Regions from separate parts of the Catenibacterium sp. GCM10023432 genome, predicted to be linked through region 1. Evidence: riboswitches for the same ligand, from Rfam matches in the RefSeq annotation. Region 1 holds a riboswitch; the other holds the start of a gene.
What was found. Region 1 has a riboswitch for ZMP and ZTP ahead of ACFOZZ_RS01400 (formate--tetrahydrofolate ligase). Riboswitches for the same ligand answer to the same signal wherever they lie in the genome.

Region 1 (7,670 bases):
GCCTTTACTATTGACCGTAGTTTCTTTAGCTCGTCTCATAAGCCTGCCTGCATTTTTAGGTTCTGTGATAAATACATCTCCAAGACTTCTTAAATGGTTAGCGTCTTCATTTATTGCAAGCTGTCTGTTTATGGCATTGATGCGACATAGTTCAGAGTGCTTTGATTTCAGCTTCTTATAATGATTAGAATATTTCCAGGTTTTGCGGCCTTTTTTAACAGTACCATCATCATTATAATTCTGCGGATTAGTTGCACGTCTTGACCTGTCCATTGCACGGTATAGCAGACGTTCTTTTCTCTCGGAAGTCTGAATACTATTGCCACGCTCTGAAAGATTCTTCAAGCCCACCTCCGTATCAGATGTATAAGCAACAGTCTGTGTACCAATATCAGCACCGATCATTCCTTTGCCATATTTATGTCTTGGATTGCCATGCTTATCATATTTTGGCTTTGCTTTACCCTCGATAGTAAGATGCAGATATACTCTGTATTTACCTCTTATCATCCTGGGAACAAGCGTAGCATAGCAGGGTCTGTATGTATCTATGCAACAGCCATCTTTAATAAGAGTATTAACAGCCCTGTCATCCAGAATCTCAGATTCGGCAAGATATGATAAAATCGCATCTACTTCATCCTGTTGGAATCTATCATTTATTTGTATTCCAAATACCATCCTGCCAAGTTTGAACTGTAGTTTATTATCTATAACGGATATAGGTATACCACGATTCATCTGCTTTGCACGAATACAAGGCAGTTCTCCATATCTTGAGAAATGAATGGCATTGCCATTACCATATAAGCATTTTTCAATACCACGCCAAATATCTTCGGCTTTAGTCAGAGCAAATACAGCGTCTACACCATATTTCTTGCCTATTGGAATCATGGACGTTCTGCAGTATTCCCATGTAATATTATAAGCTTTCTGCATTTCATTAAGTTGTTCAGCATAAGTTTTTCGTTTAGCCTTATCTTTAGAATTACCATAAAGAAAGAGTAATTTACGGTATCTCTTTGTACGCATAAGCTGGTCATAATTCTTTCTCATAAGACCAACAAGCTCATTCCCAGCTTTGCGCATCTTATCAGAAAGAGCCACTACTTTAAGTACATCAGAATAAGACATATCGGTTTCTACAGCCATGATATGCCTGTCAGAAAGTTTATGAAATCGTTTAAGAATCCTTTTGTATTCTTCGTCAGTCATCATTTTTCTGCTCCTTAATATTATCTTAATTACTGTAGATACAAAATATCCTCTAGACCATAAAATACCGCATCCTGCATAGGATTGTATTAATTGTGGAAATGCCTTGAATAGTTCAATAGCACTTATATCTTTAAAAGTCCCTACAACATCACAGGGAGCAGCAGTTTGTGGTACATCTACAAAGACATGTATATGGTCAGGCTTCACTTCAAGAGCCTTAATGTGGTAATAGATTTTTCTGTAATATCTGTTTCAATATTTCCTCTACATTACCTTTTAATACCAGAAATATGAATTTAGAATATCTGATGATGTGATACTGTATCAGATATTTTCAATACGAATCAAGTCAAGAAATATGATACTCTCACCTTCCTCAACAGAATAGATACGTGCAGGGTTTTCAAGTTCTATTTTCCATCCAGCAGGAATGGAAATATTTATTTGTACATTGTCACTTTTAGTTCGTGCCGTTACTTATTTCCACAACTTGAATGATATGCTGAATTATTAGGATAGCACTGTTATGCATGGTTATTATTGTTCGCTATATGTGCAGCATTATTAGGATTTTTCTGATTACAGTGATGGTTGTTTTGTTGTATGTGTATTCATATCATAGTTACTTTTACTAATGATCTGTTTACTTTCTATACTTTAATATACATAGATTATATATCATTTTTCTAAGTATTTATCAAGTGAAATGTGGCTTTCATCCCACACGCAAGCGTGTGGGATGAAAGCCACAAATTTATAACCATGGTACATTATAGAATCCTCATCATTGCTGTACCGTGTACCATCACAATGTTCACAAGTCATTTCTATATCTAGAAGAAACTGTATATCCATAGAAATAGTACCAGTACCTTCACACACAGGACATCTTAACTTACCTGTATTATAAGAAAAATCACCTGCACTATATTGATCACTTAATCTTCCATACAACCTTCTTAAATGATAAAATACACCAGAATAAGTTGCAACAGTACTTCTGACATTATTTCCAATAGGGGAGGCATCAATCAAATCAATCTTATTGACCCATGATGCATCCAATTCTTTTACATGATTAGGAAGTGTTTCATGATTTAATGAAGCCTTTATGGCAGGATATAAAGATTCAAGAATCAATGTTGTCTTACCACTTCCTGATACACCAGAAATAGCTACAATCTTATTTAAAGGAATATCAACGTCGATATTTTTTAAATTATGTACCTTTGCGCCTCTTATTTCCATATGATCAATCATACAAAATCCTCCTAAACAAAAAAACTAGCTATCTCTAGCTAGTTCATCTTAATTAATGGTGCGGCCGATGAGATTTGAACTCACACAGACGTACGTCCACAAGTCCCTCAAACTTGCGTGTCTACCATTCCACCACGGCCGCAACTTTGTGCAACTAAAATTATACTTGAGTTGCACATAGAATTCAACTATTTTTTAAGAAGATTATAGAGAGACTGAGCGTAGATAGCAGCTGCAGTTAATAAATCATCTAATGAAATTAATTCATTTTCTTCATGCATATGATGGTTTTTACCAGGGAATTCACAACCAAAAGCAACACAGTTAGGCATTTCTTTTGCATAAGTTCCACCACCGATAGTCTGAGGACCATGTTCATGATCATTTGTGAACTGTACATATGATTCATGAAGCTTCTGAACTAATTCACTATTAGGATCTACATATAATGCAGGACCAATATCATGTTCTTCACTCAAGCCATACTTATTAACAGCTTCATCTACATTCTTAACAAGTTCATCATTGTCTGAGTCATGAGGAAGACGTAAATCAAGAGTTAATGAACCTTCATTATTTTCATAATCTAAGATACCTAGGTTAACAGTTAAAGCACCCATTTCACCAGTAAATGCGACATTGAACTTTTCGCCTAAATAATCATTGTATAAATATTCATCAACGAATTTTGCGTAGCTATTATCAGTTACACTTGCAATATAATGACATAAGTTACTTGCGGCATTATTACCTAACTGAGGCTGAGATGCATGGGCACTCTTACCTTTTAAGAATAAGTGTGTGTTACCATCTACAACTTCTAAAGAACCTTTGAAGTTATTTTCTTTTAAGAATGCATTATATGATTCTTCATAGTCAGTACCCTTTAATACAGCTTTAGCCTGATCTGGTACGATATTCACTACACGTCCTGAATGAATAGAGATTACCTTATCATCATCTGTTTTACTCTTGATGATGAAATGACAGTTACCTTTTTCACCATATACAACAGGGAAATCAGCATCTGGAGTAAATCCCATCTTTGGATATGGACGATGCTGGAAATAGTAATGCATACAGCGAGAACCATTTTCTTCATTACATCCAAAAATGATACGAACCTTCATCTTCTTTTCAAAATCAAGTTCATTAACAATTTTAGCAGCATAATAAGCAGCAATTAAAGGCCCCTTATCATCAGCCACACCACGACCATAGAGTGTATCTCCATCAAGAGTCATATCATATTCTGGATAATCCCATTCCTGACCTTCAGTAGGCACAACATCTAAGTGTCCAAGAATACCAAAACATTCTTCTCCTTCACCAATATCAATAGAACCAGCATATCCATCACAATCATCAGTAACAAATCCATCTCTTTGACCGATAGAAAGCATTAAATCAAGCGCTTTACGGTTATTTTCACCAAATGGCTGATTTTCTTTCGCAGTAGATTCATCAAGAGTTGAAGGAATCAGACATAAGTCCTTTAAATCTTTCAGCATTTCTTCTTTATGCTTTAATACTTCTTCTTTAAAATCAATCATTTTATTCACCTCAGTGACTATTATATACAATTTTTGAATTATTTGAAACACACATACTGCACCTTTTTGTAACGTTCATTCAAGAGTTGTGCTAATATAGTAAAAAGGGGGCAAAAGAATATGGAGAATAAGGACATACAATTTCATATTACAGTCAAAGGTATTGTGATTTATGAAGGCAAGACATTAATCTTAAAACGTGTGAGACCTTCATCAGATGGACTTGGTTATTGGGAATTACCAGGTGGGGGATTAGAATACGGGGAAGATCCTCACCAGGCGCTTGTTAGAGAATTAAAGGAAGAAACAGGACTAGATATTGAAATCATTAAGCCAGTTTATACATTTACGGCTATTAGACCACATTATCAGACAGTGGGTATTGGTTTCTTGTGTATTCCTACAAATGATCAAGTTAAGATTTCATTTGAACATACAGATTATAAGTTTGTGGATGAAGGTGAATTAGAGAAGACACTTGACCCACATATCTTTAATGATATTAAGAAAACAATCGAAGAATATAACCAGATAAGAGAATACAATGAACTAAAAAGAGAAGCGAACTAGCGCTTCTCTTATTTCATATAGATCTTTTCAACTTCACAGATATACATTGTATGGAAATCTTTATTAGGGTAATTCTTATCCACAAGTGTTTCATCTAAGAAACATTCAGGCTTGATTGTATCTTCATAGAGTTTCTTTCCCACAACGATAATGTCTGCTTCTTCAAATGTAGGAAGACCTTCAATAAATGTAGGTGTTAAATCAGTCTTCGCAATCTTATCTCCATCACGTCCAGATTCTCTACCTAATACTGTTAAATCTTTCATATGTTCTCCATTAAAGAATGAAAGAGTCATCTTATCATTAGAATCTATAAATTCCTTTGTATAACGCTGCGGTCTTACAAAACAAGTCATCACTGGCTTATTCCATAATGTACCCATCTCGCCCCATGAAATAGTCATAGTATTAAATGCGTCTTTATTACCTGCACTGAGTAGTGCCCATTCCTTATTCAATTTATTGAATATTTTTAAATCAAATGTCTTTACATCTACTTCTTTAAACATAGTCATTACCTCCGTTTTTATATTATAAACTTATGCCACTATTTAATCAAATTTGTGCTTGTCAAACAATAGGTTATTTGATACACTACAACTGTATTATACGACTGACGGAAGTGGAATTAACCACATGGAGTATAATTTCTTGAAGAGCCGACCGTCTGGGCAACGTCCTGGACTTAGTAGGCTCTTTTTTTGTTTTTTTGAAAAAATGGAAGCATGCAGGTACTGGATTAGTATATAATTGTTTTGAAAGAAAATAACCTGAAAGAGAGGAAAAACAAAAAAATGTTAACAGACGTAGAAATTGCACAGAGTACAGTCATGGAGCCAATTAAAAATGTGGCTGAAAAGATTGGACTGACTGAAGATGATTTAGAATTATATGGTAAATATAAAGCAAAAATCTCTTTAGAAACTATTAAGAAAGTTGAAAATAATCCAGATGGTAAATTAATCCTTGTGACTGCAATTAACCCAACACCTGCAGGTGAGGGTAAGACAACTACAATGATTGGTTTATCACAGGCATTACATCAGTTAGGTAAGAAGTCTATCGTTGCAATGCGTGAACCAAGTTTAGGTCCTTGCTTTGGTATTAAAGGTGGTGCAGCTGGTGGAGGATATGCCCAGGTTGTTCCTATGGAAGATATCAACCTTCATTTTACAGGTGATATTCATGCCATCACTTCAGCAAATAACTTGATTGCGGCAATGCTTGATAACTCTATTCAGCAGGGTAACCCTTTGAATATTGATACTAGACAGGTTGTATGGAAGAGAGTTGTTGACTTAAACGATCGTGCTTTAAGACATATTGTTGTTGGTTTAGGCGGTAAACCAAATGGTGTTCCTCGTGAAGATGGTTTTGATATTAGTGTTGCAAGTGAAGTGATGGGTATCTTATGTTTATCTACTTCTCTTGAAGATTTAAAAGCAAGAGCTGCAAGAATGATTGTTGCTTATAATTATGATGGTGAGCCAGTCACTGTTGATGATATTCATGCAACTGGTGCTGTAACTTTATTATTAAAGGATGCTATCAAGCCAAACCTTGTTCAGACTTTAGATCATACTCCAGTATTTGTACATGGTGGTCCATTCGCCAATATCGCTCATGGATGTAACTCAGTTATGGCTACAAAGCTTGCTATGAAACTTGGCGATTATGCCATTACTGAAGCAGGATTTGGGGCTGATTTAGGTGCTGAAAAGTTCTTAGATATCAAGTGTCGTCAGGCTGGATTAAATCCAGATGCAGTTGTCATTGTTGCGACTGTTCGTGCATTAAAGATGCATGGTGGTGTCAATAAGAAAGAATTAGGTACTGAAAACCTTGAAGCATTAAAGAAGGGTATTGGTAACTTAACTAAACATATTGAAAACATCAAGAAGTTTGGTTTACCTTGTATCGTTGCTATTAACGCTTTCCCTACAGATACAGAAGCTGAATTAAAGCTATTAGATGATATATGTAAGGAATTAAATGTTGAAGTATCTATTTCTGAAGTATGGGCTAAGGGTGGCGAAGGAGGCATTGATCTTGCTAACAAGCTATTAAATATTCTTGATACAGAAGAATCTCATTATGCACCTATCTATTCATTAGATATGCCTATTGATGAAAAGATCAAGACAATCGCCAAAGAAATCTATGGTGCAGATGATGTTGTCTTCACTAAGAAGGCAGCTAACAAGATCAAGAAGTTCACTGCTCAGGGCTTAGGTGATTTACCAATCTGTATTGCGAAAACTCAGTATTCTTTATCAGATGATGCGACTTTACTTGGACGTCCTGAAGGATTCAAGGTAACAATCAATGATTTGATTCCAAATACTGGTTCTGGATTCTTAGTTGCTATTTCTGGAAATATTATGCGTATGCCAGGTTTACCAAAAGTACCAGCTGCTAATAATATGGACATTGATGAAGAAGGTAAGATTACTGGTTTATTCTAATAATTGAGGTCAAGTTTAGGTGAAAGGCCTCTGAGCACCTAGATCATGAAAGTCATAATGAAAATAATGGAGGACTGAAATGAAAGCTGCAGTAATTATGGGTTCTGCCTCTGATGAAGCAAAGGTAGAAAAAGGAATTGCTATATTAAAAGAATATGGCGTAGATGTTGAAGTACGTGCTTTATCTGCACACCGTGCACATCGTGCATTGAGTGAATTTGTAGAAGAATGCAACAACAATGGAACAGATGTTATTTTAACAGCTGCGGGTATGGCTGCTGCCTTACCTGGTGTCGTTGCTTCTATGACAGTGTTACCAGTTATTGGTATTCCAATTAAAGGTGCAAGTTTAGATGGAATGGATGCCTTATTATCAATTGTCCAGATGCCTTCTGGTATCCCAGTTGCAACAGTTGCAATTGATGGTGCTAAGAATGCTGCTTGGTTAGCACTTGAAATCATGGCAATCAAATATCCAGAATTAAGTGAAAAATTAAAGAACAACCGTCAGGCTATGGAAAAAGCCTGCTTAGATACAAATAACGAAATTTCAGAAAAATACAGATAAGAGGAGAAAACAACAATGGAAAAGAAAGAATTA
Region 2 (7,670 bases), on a different contig from region 1:
GTAATGGATTCAACATTTTATTAGAAATTTTCATTTCTCACTGAATATAAGATCGAGTCTTACTATAATTGCCGTATTTCTTCATTTTACTTTTCGGTTCGTTAGACTAGGAAGTCAAGTAACATGTCTTATATTTAATGTTTTATCTTCTGTCTTCTCTTTTCGCTTATATCATATATTATCATTTGTACGAATGCAAGCGTTTACAACAAATTTTTATAAAATGAAAATTTATTGTAAAATAGATGCTTTTTCACAAATACAATTGACGTTAGTATACATATACTATACAATACAACTACGCCAGCAGTAGAAGTACTCTAAGTGAGCTTACCTGCGCAAAAATCTCCTTGTCCATCGACAAGGAGTTTTTTTCTCCAAATGAAAAAGCTATGGCTTTTACATCACCATAGCTTTTTCTGCTGGATACTAGGATTACATCTTTTGGATTCAATTTCCAGCGTTAATAGATAAATAGAAAACCTTTTCACAGCCTTCTGATATATAGATCAACGTACCTTATTATTATATTCAGGAACTATCTCCCGTTTTCCACCTTTCTTATAGACCATATTATTAATAAAGCATATAAATCATTATTGGTGGATAAATACGTTTTTCCTAATTTAATTGAGTATCCTCAACGGATACTCAGTCACAGTATCCCATGGGAATCTCTCCTTTCTGACTAAGTTCTTTGAGATGAATGTATATGTTAAGGAGGTCTTCCTCCTCTCTTTCTGACTTAATTGTAACCTAATAATCGCAATTATGCAAGCGTTTACATTCTGTTTTTATATAATGAAAATGCTTGTTTTGTGAACTACCTCGACTTAATACTCCGTATTTGAAGTCAAGGCTTCTAGGATGCTTACGCATCCGTTTAAGAAGATTGATATTTAAGTCTCCACCTATTGCTAGGCAATCCTTATTCTTATTCCGTGTCCACTTCGCCTCTACTGTATAGGATGTTTACATCCACAACTCTACTTTTACGCAAGATATTTAATGCACCATTCACATCTGCATTCAGAACTTGTCCACTCGCTGTTCTATACTGTCCACGATGTATTCTCTTTCCACTGAAATAGTATTCTTCAGTATCATCACTCTTATAGACTGGTATGACATCCTTATCCCAGAAGCTGGCCTTTGAGGTGTAGGATTCCTCCTGCATTACAAGTATGATGCCATTCAGCTCACAGAGATATTCAAGCTTATCTCTCAGCTTTCCATATGGAATATTGACGAAGATCTGATTGTTTCTTCTGCCAATGTTGGAATCCTTCTGAAATGTTTCATTATAGCCCACAACAAGAGTTCCGATATCATGATTGATACAGTAATCAATCACAATGCGTGCAGTCTTGTTCATGTAATCATTTATTTTATTGTTACGCCTGCGTGCTAATGCCTTCTGTCTGTTGGTTGTCTTCCTGTCATAGTCCTGCTTATCCTTGATGGACTGTAATCTTGCATTTTTCTTGTTAAACCACTGGTTAATGGACTTCAGTCTTCTTCCATCGATGATGAATGTTTCAACTTTACTTGACAGGCCAGTGACAAGATTATTGATATCAAGGTCTAATGCCAGTGCATTTGTTGTATTGAGATTCCTTTGAATGCATTCAGCTTCATAGGTATACTGAATTTCAAAGAACCTGGCATCTGCCTTTGGTATGATACGTATTTCCTTCACTTTCTTATCAAGCAGTATAGGTGGAATAGTAATCTCAACAGCCTTATGTGTCTTTCTGAAGCTGTTTGAATATGGAAGTATGAGCCTATTCCCTTCAAGTCTTACAAATCCAATGACGAGTGTAGTATATCCATCACTAGGAAGATAGTGTGGAAGTCTGCAGTCCCTAAGTGCATGCTTTCCCTGCTTTGCCTTTTTAAGAAGACCAAAGAATGATTTGAATGAACCATCTACAACCTTGAGTATCTGCTGTGCCATATTGGAATTAAGCGTTCTATAGTTATCAGACGACTTCAGAAGTGCATAGTTCAACTCAAACTTGAGATACTTGCCTTGGCGCAAAGTAGTGCTGTCTGATGTTATAGATTGCCTGATTAGTAAGATTCTTTGCAATATGACATAATTCCTTGATGGAACAATAGTCTTCCTTGGACAGATGCTTTACCTGCTGCTTGACTGTAAGATATATAATCTCCTTTCTGTAGATTTAGGAAAAGAAGTTTCCTATATGTATTATACGATTTCTAACTCCAGAATTTCTCAATTAGATGCATTAAAAGCATTCACCCCACACTATTTTTATATTGAGGTGGGGTTTTCTGCTTGTTTTATACAACTCTTTTTACTATAATAACATTAGTTATATGACTGACGGAAGTGGAATTGACCACAGGGAGTATAATAAATCAAAATGAAGAAGCCGACCGTCTGGGCAAAGAAGCCTGGAGTATGTGTCGGCTTCTTTTTTTGGAGGAATCTATGAAAGAATTAGAATTAAAGTATGGCTGTAACCCTAATCAGAAACCTGCTAAGGTGTTTATGGAAGAAGGAGAACTTCCTTTTACTGTCTTAAATGGTAAACCTGGTTATATCAACTTATTAGATGCTTTTAATAGCTGGCAGTTAGTGAAGGAATTAAAGGAAGCAACTCATATGAGCTGTGCAGCAAGTTTTAAGCATGTATCTCCTGCCGGTGTAGCTATTGGGACACCTTTAACTGAAGTAGAAAGACAGATGTATTTTGTAAAGGAAAGTGCTGAAGAGTTAAGTCCAATTGCTAATGCATATATTAAGGCAAGAGGTAGTGACCGTATGAGTTCATATGGTGATTTCTGTGCTCTTTCTGATGTATGTGATGAAGTGACTGCTAAGCTTATTAATCGTGAAGTAAGTGATGGTATTATTGCGCCTGGTTATACAAAAGAAGCTTTAGAAATACTTAAGAAGAAAAGAAGAGGCACTTATTGTGTATTACAGATGGATCCTCACTATGTACCTAATCCAGTAGAAATCAAACAGGTATTTGGTATTACATTCCAGCAAGGTAGAAATAACTGCGTGATTAATGAAGAGATGTTTAAAGATGTTGTATCTAAAAACAAAGATATCCCTGAACATGCATTACATGACTTAATCCTTTCTATGATCACATTAAAGTATACACAGTCTAATTCTGTATGTTATGTCAAGAATGGTCAGGCTATTGGTATTGGAGCTGGCCAGCAGTCTCGTATCCATTGTACAAGACTTGCTGGTAATAAGGCAGATGTCTGGTTCTTACGTCAGCATCCTAAGGTATTAGGTTTACAGTTTGCAGATGGTTTAAAACGTGCTGAAAAGGATAATACAATTGATGCATATGTATCAGATGATTATGAAGATGTACTTGGTGAGGATGTATGGCAGAACTATTTCAAGATAAAACCAGAAGTATTTACAAGAGAAGAAAAGAAAGAATGGTTAAAGAAGAATACAGATGTTGTACTAGGTAGTGATGCATTCTTCCCATTTGGAGATAATATTGAACGTGCCCATAAGAGTGGTGTGAAGTATGTGGGTGAACCTGGTGGTTCTATTCGTGACGACCATGTTATTGATACATGTGATAAGTATGATATGGTTCTTGCATTCACACATCAGAGATTGTTCCATCATTAATGCACACTTTTGAAAAAACTATGTTATAATGCACTTTATGAGAATAAATGAGAATGTAGAAATCAAGGAACTCACTACAATGCGCCTAGGCGGTCTAGCGCGTTATGTGATTGAATTAGAGACCGTAGAAGATGTAGAAAAAGCTTACTTATTTGCAAAAGAACGTCATCTTCCTGTATTTATTTTAGGAACAGGAAGTAATGTAATTGGAAAAGATGAAGGTTTCAAGGGGGTTATTCTTTTAAACCGTATTAAGGGTATACGTTCTATTGATGAATTGACAGTTGTTGCAATGGGTGGAGAACTACTTGATGATCTTGTTGCTTTTACTACAGAAAAAAATTTATCTGGTATTGAAGCATTGAGTGCTATTCCTGGTACAGTAGGTGCTGCACCTGTACAGAATGTAGGTGCCTATGGTCAGGAAATTGTACAGGTATTAGACTCTGTTCTTGCTTATGATTTAAAGGAAGAAAAGTATGTCACTATTAAGAAAGAAGATATGAAGCTAGGCTATAGATCAAGTATCTTCAATCATGGTGAAGATGCAGGACGTTATTTGATTATCTCTATGACTATTCACTTAAGTCATGATACACTTACTCCTCCTTTCTATACTTCTTTACAGAATTATGTAGAAGAACATCAGATTACTGATTTCTCTCCTAAATCTATTAGAGAGATGGTGACTGAAATACGCTGGTCGAAGCTTCCTAAACCTGAAGAAATGGCAAGTTCTGGATCATTCTTTAAGAATGTTTATTTAGATGATGCTGAAGCTGATCGTTTAAGAGGTATGAATGTACCGGTATGGGAAGGAAATAAAGTCCCTTCTGGATGGTTGATAGACCATGCTGGATTAAAGGGAATGGTTTTCCATGGCATGCGTGTATCTGAGAAAGCTGCACTGATCTTAATTAATGAAAGTGCACAAAGTTATGCACACTTAAAACAGGCTAGAGAAGAAATCGTTTCTATTATTGAAAAGAAATATGGTTTAACTCTACAACAGGAGCCTGTTGAACTGGAATAAATTTTATTCCAGTTTTTTTGTGTTCCTTCTTATGATATAATTAGTTAGATTAGGAGGAATTGCTATGTTATTTATCACTGACAATGAATTTGAACGTGTTGTATCTAGAGCACGTAACCGTGATATTGCACGAGAATATTATCGAAGAGATTATGTTGTGAATGTTTCTATTACAACTGATAATCGTGGTTATTATCATATTTCTGGTAAGGTTATGATTAATGGTAATATCTATCTTCCTCGTGTTCTTGTAAATCCCAATTCTAAAATAGTTTCTACAGACTGTAATTGTATTTATGCCGATGAATATACAGCCTGTGGTCATATAGGCGCCCTTATCTTAAAGGTTCAGGAGTTATCTCCTAATACATTCCCTTATCGTTATGCTGTTGATTTACAAAAGCGTGCACAGGAAGAAAAGAAAAGTGCTATGAGAGAACGTCTTTTATGGGAACAGCGTATGCAGGAATATAGACGTAAAGAAAGAGAAAAGGAAACCAATGAACTGACTGATTATATAAAAAAACAATTAGTGAATCAGTTTACACCTGTTGATTCTACACCTGTTCATTTAAGACTATTTGCAGATGACTGGCAGTTTGGCATTACTTTAAAGATTGGACGTAATAGAGATTATATTGTAAAGAGTATTCCTAATTTTGTGACACAAATGCAAAATAATGAATATCATACGTATGGGAAGACACTCGCTTTTGTGCATAATCCTGATATTCTTGATGAACCTTCAAAGAAGATTTATCAATTTATTTTAAGATATTATCATTCACATTTATCTAGTAATAACACTTTATTCATCAATGATGATAATGTCGATGCTTTCTGGGATTTACTTGAAGAAATCCCTCAGGCAATGCATCCTTTTGCCCGTTTAGAGGATGAATTACATCCTGTTGTATCAGTGTCTAAGGATAAGCATGATACAATTCTAGAATTGGACACAGACCTCTCACCTTACTATATTGGTAAGAAGAACTTATATAATTATAGCCCTTCCACACATTCTTTTACACGTTATCGTTTTGATAAGCAGGGAGTAAGTGTTGAGTTATTGAATCGATTTGATACATTACAGCGTCTTTATGTATCCCATGATCAGTTAGAAAACTTTACACGTTATATTATTTCTCCTACAAAGAAATATATTGAGTATATAGGTCTAGAAGATAAGATTAAGGAAGAAACGCATTTAGAAATCTATGCAGATGTAGATGAAGATGAATATGCTTTAGTTAGCCTAATTGGAACATATGAGGATGGTAAGCATGATATTCTTAAAGAAGATGTGCCTCATTCTTTAAAGGCAGATTTGATTATTAGTTTCCTAGAGAAATATAATCCTGATGATATGTCAGGACCTATGCGTTTTGATACACATCGTGATGAAACAATTGATATGATTCATGATGGTTTAAATCACTTGAATAAGTTGACAGATGTTTATGTATCTGATTCTTTACAGGCTATTGGTTCTAAGAAGTCTATGAACTTATCTGTTGGTATTAAGGTTTCTCATAATTTATTAGAAATGGATCTGGATTCTTTAGATGTTCCTAAAGAAGAACTGGCTGATATTATAGCAAGTCATCAGAAGAAGAAACGTTATCATCGTTTAAAGAATGGTCAGTTACTTTACATTGATACACATGAATTAGATGAGTTAGGTCAGATGATGGATCAGTATCATATTCTACCTAAAGATATTTCTGAAGATGGTACTATTGACTTAAATCTGAATAGAGCTCATCAGATGGACTTAGCCACTCAAGGTTTTGAATATGTACAGGTCAACCGTGAAGAATCATTTAAGGATGTATTAGACCATTTAAAGAACTATACACATCATGAACATCCTTTAAATGAGCGTTATGTACCTATTTTAAGAGATTATCAGAAGGAAGGTTTCCAATGGCTTTCTACTATGAATGATCTACATTTTGGTGGTATTCTTGCAGATGATATGGGGCTAGGTAAAACGATTCAGATTATGAGTTTATTAGAAAGTAATGAACATCACTTTTCTATTATTATTTGCCCGGCTTCATTGATTTTAAACTGGTTAGATGAGTTTAATAAGTTCTCTTCTCATTTAAAGGTGACTTGTGTTATGGGAAGTGCGAAGGAACGTAAAGAGATTATTAAAAGCTATAATCAGTTTGATGTTATGATTACTTCTTATGACTATATTCGTAAGGATTATGAACAATATAAAGGTATCACATTTGATTTTATTGTCTTAGATGAAGCGCAGTATATTAAGAATCAGAAAACTAAGAATGCGATTGCAGTTAAGTCATTAGAAGGTAAACAGCGTTTTGCGTTAACTGGTACACCTATTGAAAACTCACTTGCTGAGTTATGGTCCATCTTTGACTTCTTAAATAAAGACTATTTATATAACTATCGTTATTTTAAGTCTCATTATGAAGCACCTATTGTCAAGGATCATGATGAAGAGGTTCAGACACAATTACAGAAGATGATTTCACCTTTTGTATTAAGACGTACGAAGAATGAAGTATTAAAGGATTTACCTGATAAGATTGAAAATACTGTACTTGTAGACTTCAGTGAAGATGAAAAAAAGCTCTATTTAGCACATTTAGCACAGGCCAATCAGTTATTAAAGACTTTAGATGGGTCTAAGGATCGTATTCAGATTCTTGCCATGTTGACTAAGTTAAGACAGATCTGCTGTGAGCCTCGTATTGTATTTGATGATATAAAACATAAGTCTTCTAAGATGGAAGCCTGCTTGAATATTATTCAGACATATAAGGATAATAATAAGAAGATTATTGTATTCTCGTCATTTAAGAGTTTATTGAATCTTCTTGCGAAAGAATTAGATAAGAGTAAGACATCTTATCATATGTTGACTGGTGATACAGAAAAAGAGAAACGTAAAGGATTAGTAGATGCTTATCAAAACGATGATACAACAGTCTTCTTAATTAGTTTGAAGGCTGGAGGTACTGGTTT

Region 2: linked by a shared signal. The riboswitch ahead of ACFOZZ_RS08020 (phosphoribosylaminoimidazolecarboxamide formyltransferase) and the one ahead of ACFOZZ_RS01400 (formate--tetrahydrofolate ligase) in region 1 are both predicted to bind ZMP and ZTP.

What each region holds. Positions count from the first base shown of each region.
Region 1 covers NZ_JBHSEB010000003.1:36,672-44,341, reverse strand. Annotated here, with positions in the region: gene ACFOZZ_RS01430 (transposase) at 1-1,428, opposite strand, end outside; gene ACFOZZ_RS01425 (hypothetical protein) at 1,900-2,481, opposite strand; tRNA gene ACFOZZ_RS01420 (tRNA-Leu) at 2,538-2,623, opposite strand; gene pepV (dipeptidase PepV) at 2,670-4,034, opposite strand; gene ACFOZZ_RS01410 (NUDIX hydrolase) at 4,155-4,604, shown strand; gene ACFOZZ_RS01405 (flavin reductase) at 4,613-5,113, opposite strand; ZMP/ZTP riboswitch at 5,204-5,284, shown strand; gene ACFOZZ_RS01400 (formate--tetrahydrofolate ligase) at 5,399-7,069, shown strand; gene purE (5-(carboxyamino)imidazole ribonucleotide mutase) at 7,149-7,637, shown strand; gene purC (phosphoribosylaminoimidazolesuccinocarboxamide synthase) at 7,653-7,670, shown strand, end outside.
Region 2 covers NZ_JBHSEB010000057.1:2,646-10,315, forward strand. Annotated here, with positions in the region: gene ACFOZZ_RS08015 (RNA-guided endonuclease InsQ/TnpB family protein) at 935-2,092, opposite strand; ZMP/ZTP riboswitch at 2,334-2,420, shown strand; gene ACFOZZ_RS08020 (phosphoribosylaminoimidazolecarboxamide formyltransferase) at 2,459-3,637, shown strand; gene murB (UDP-N-acetylmuramate dehydrogenase) at 3,675-4,670, shown strand; gene ACFOZZ_RS08030 (DEAD/DEAH box helicase) at 4,735-7,670, shown strand, end outside.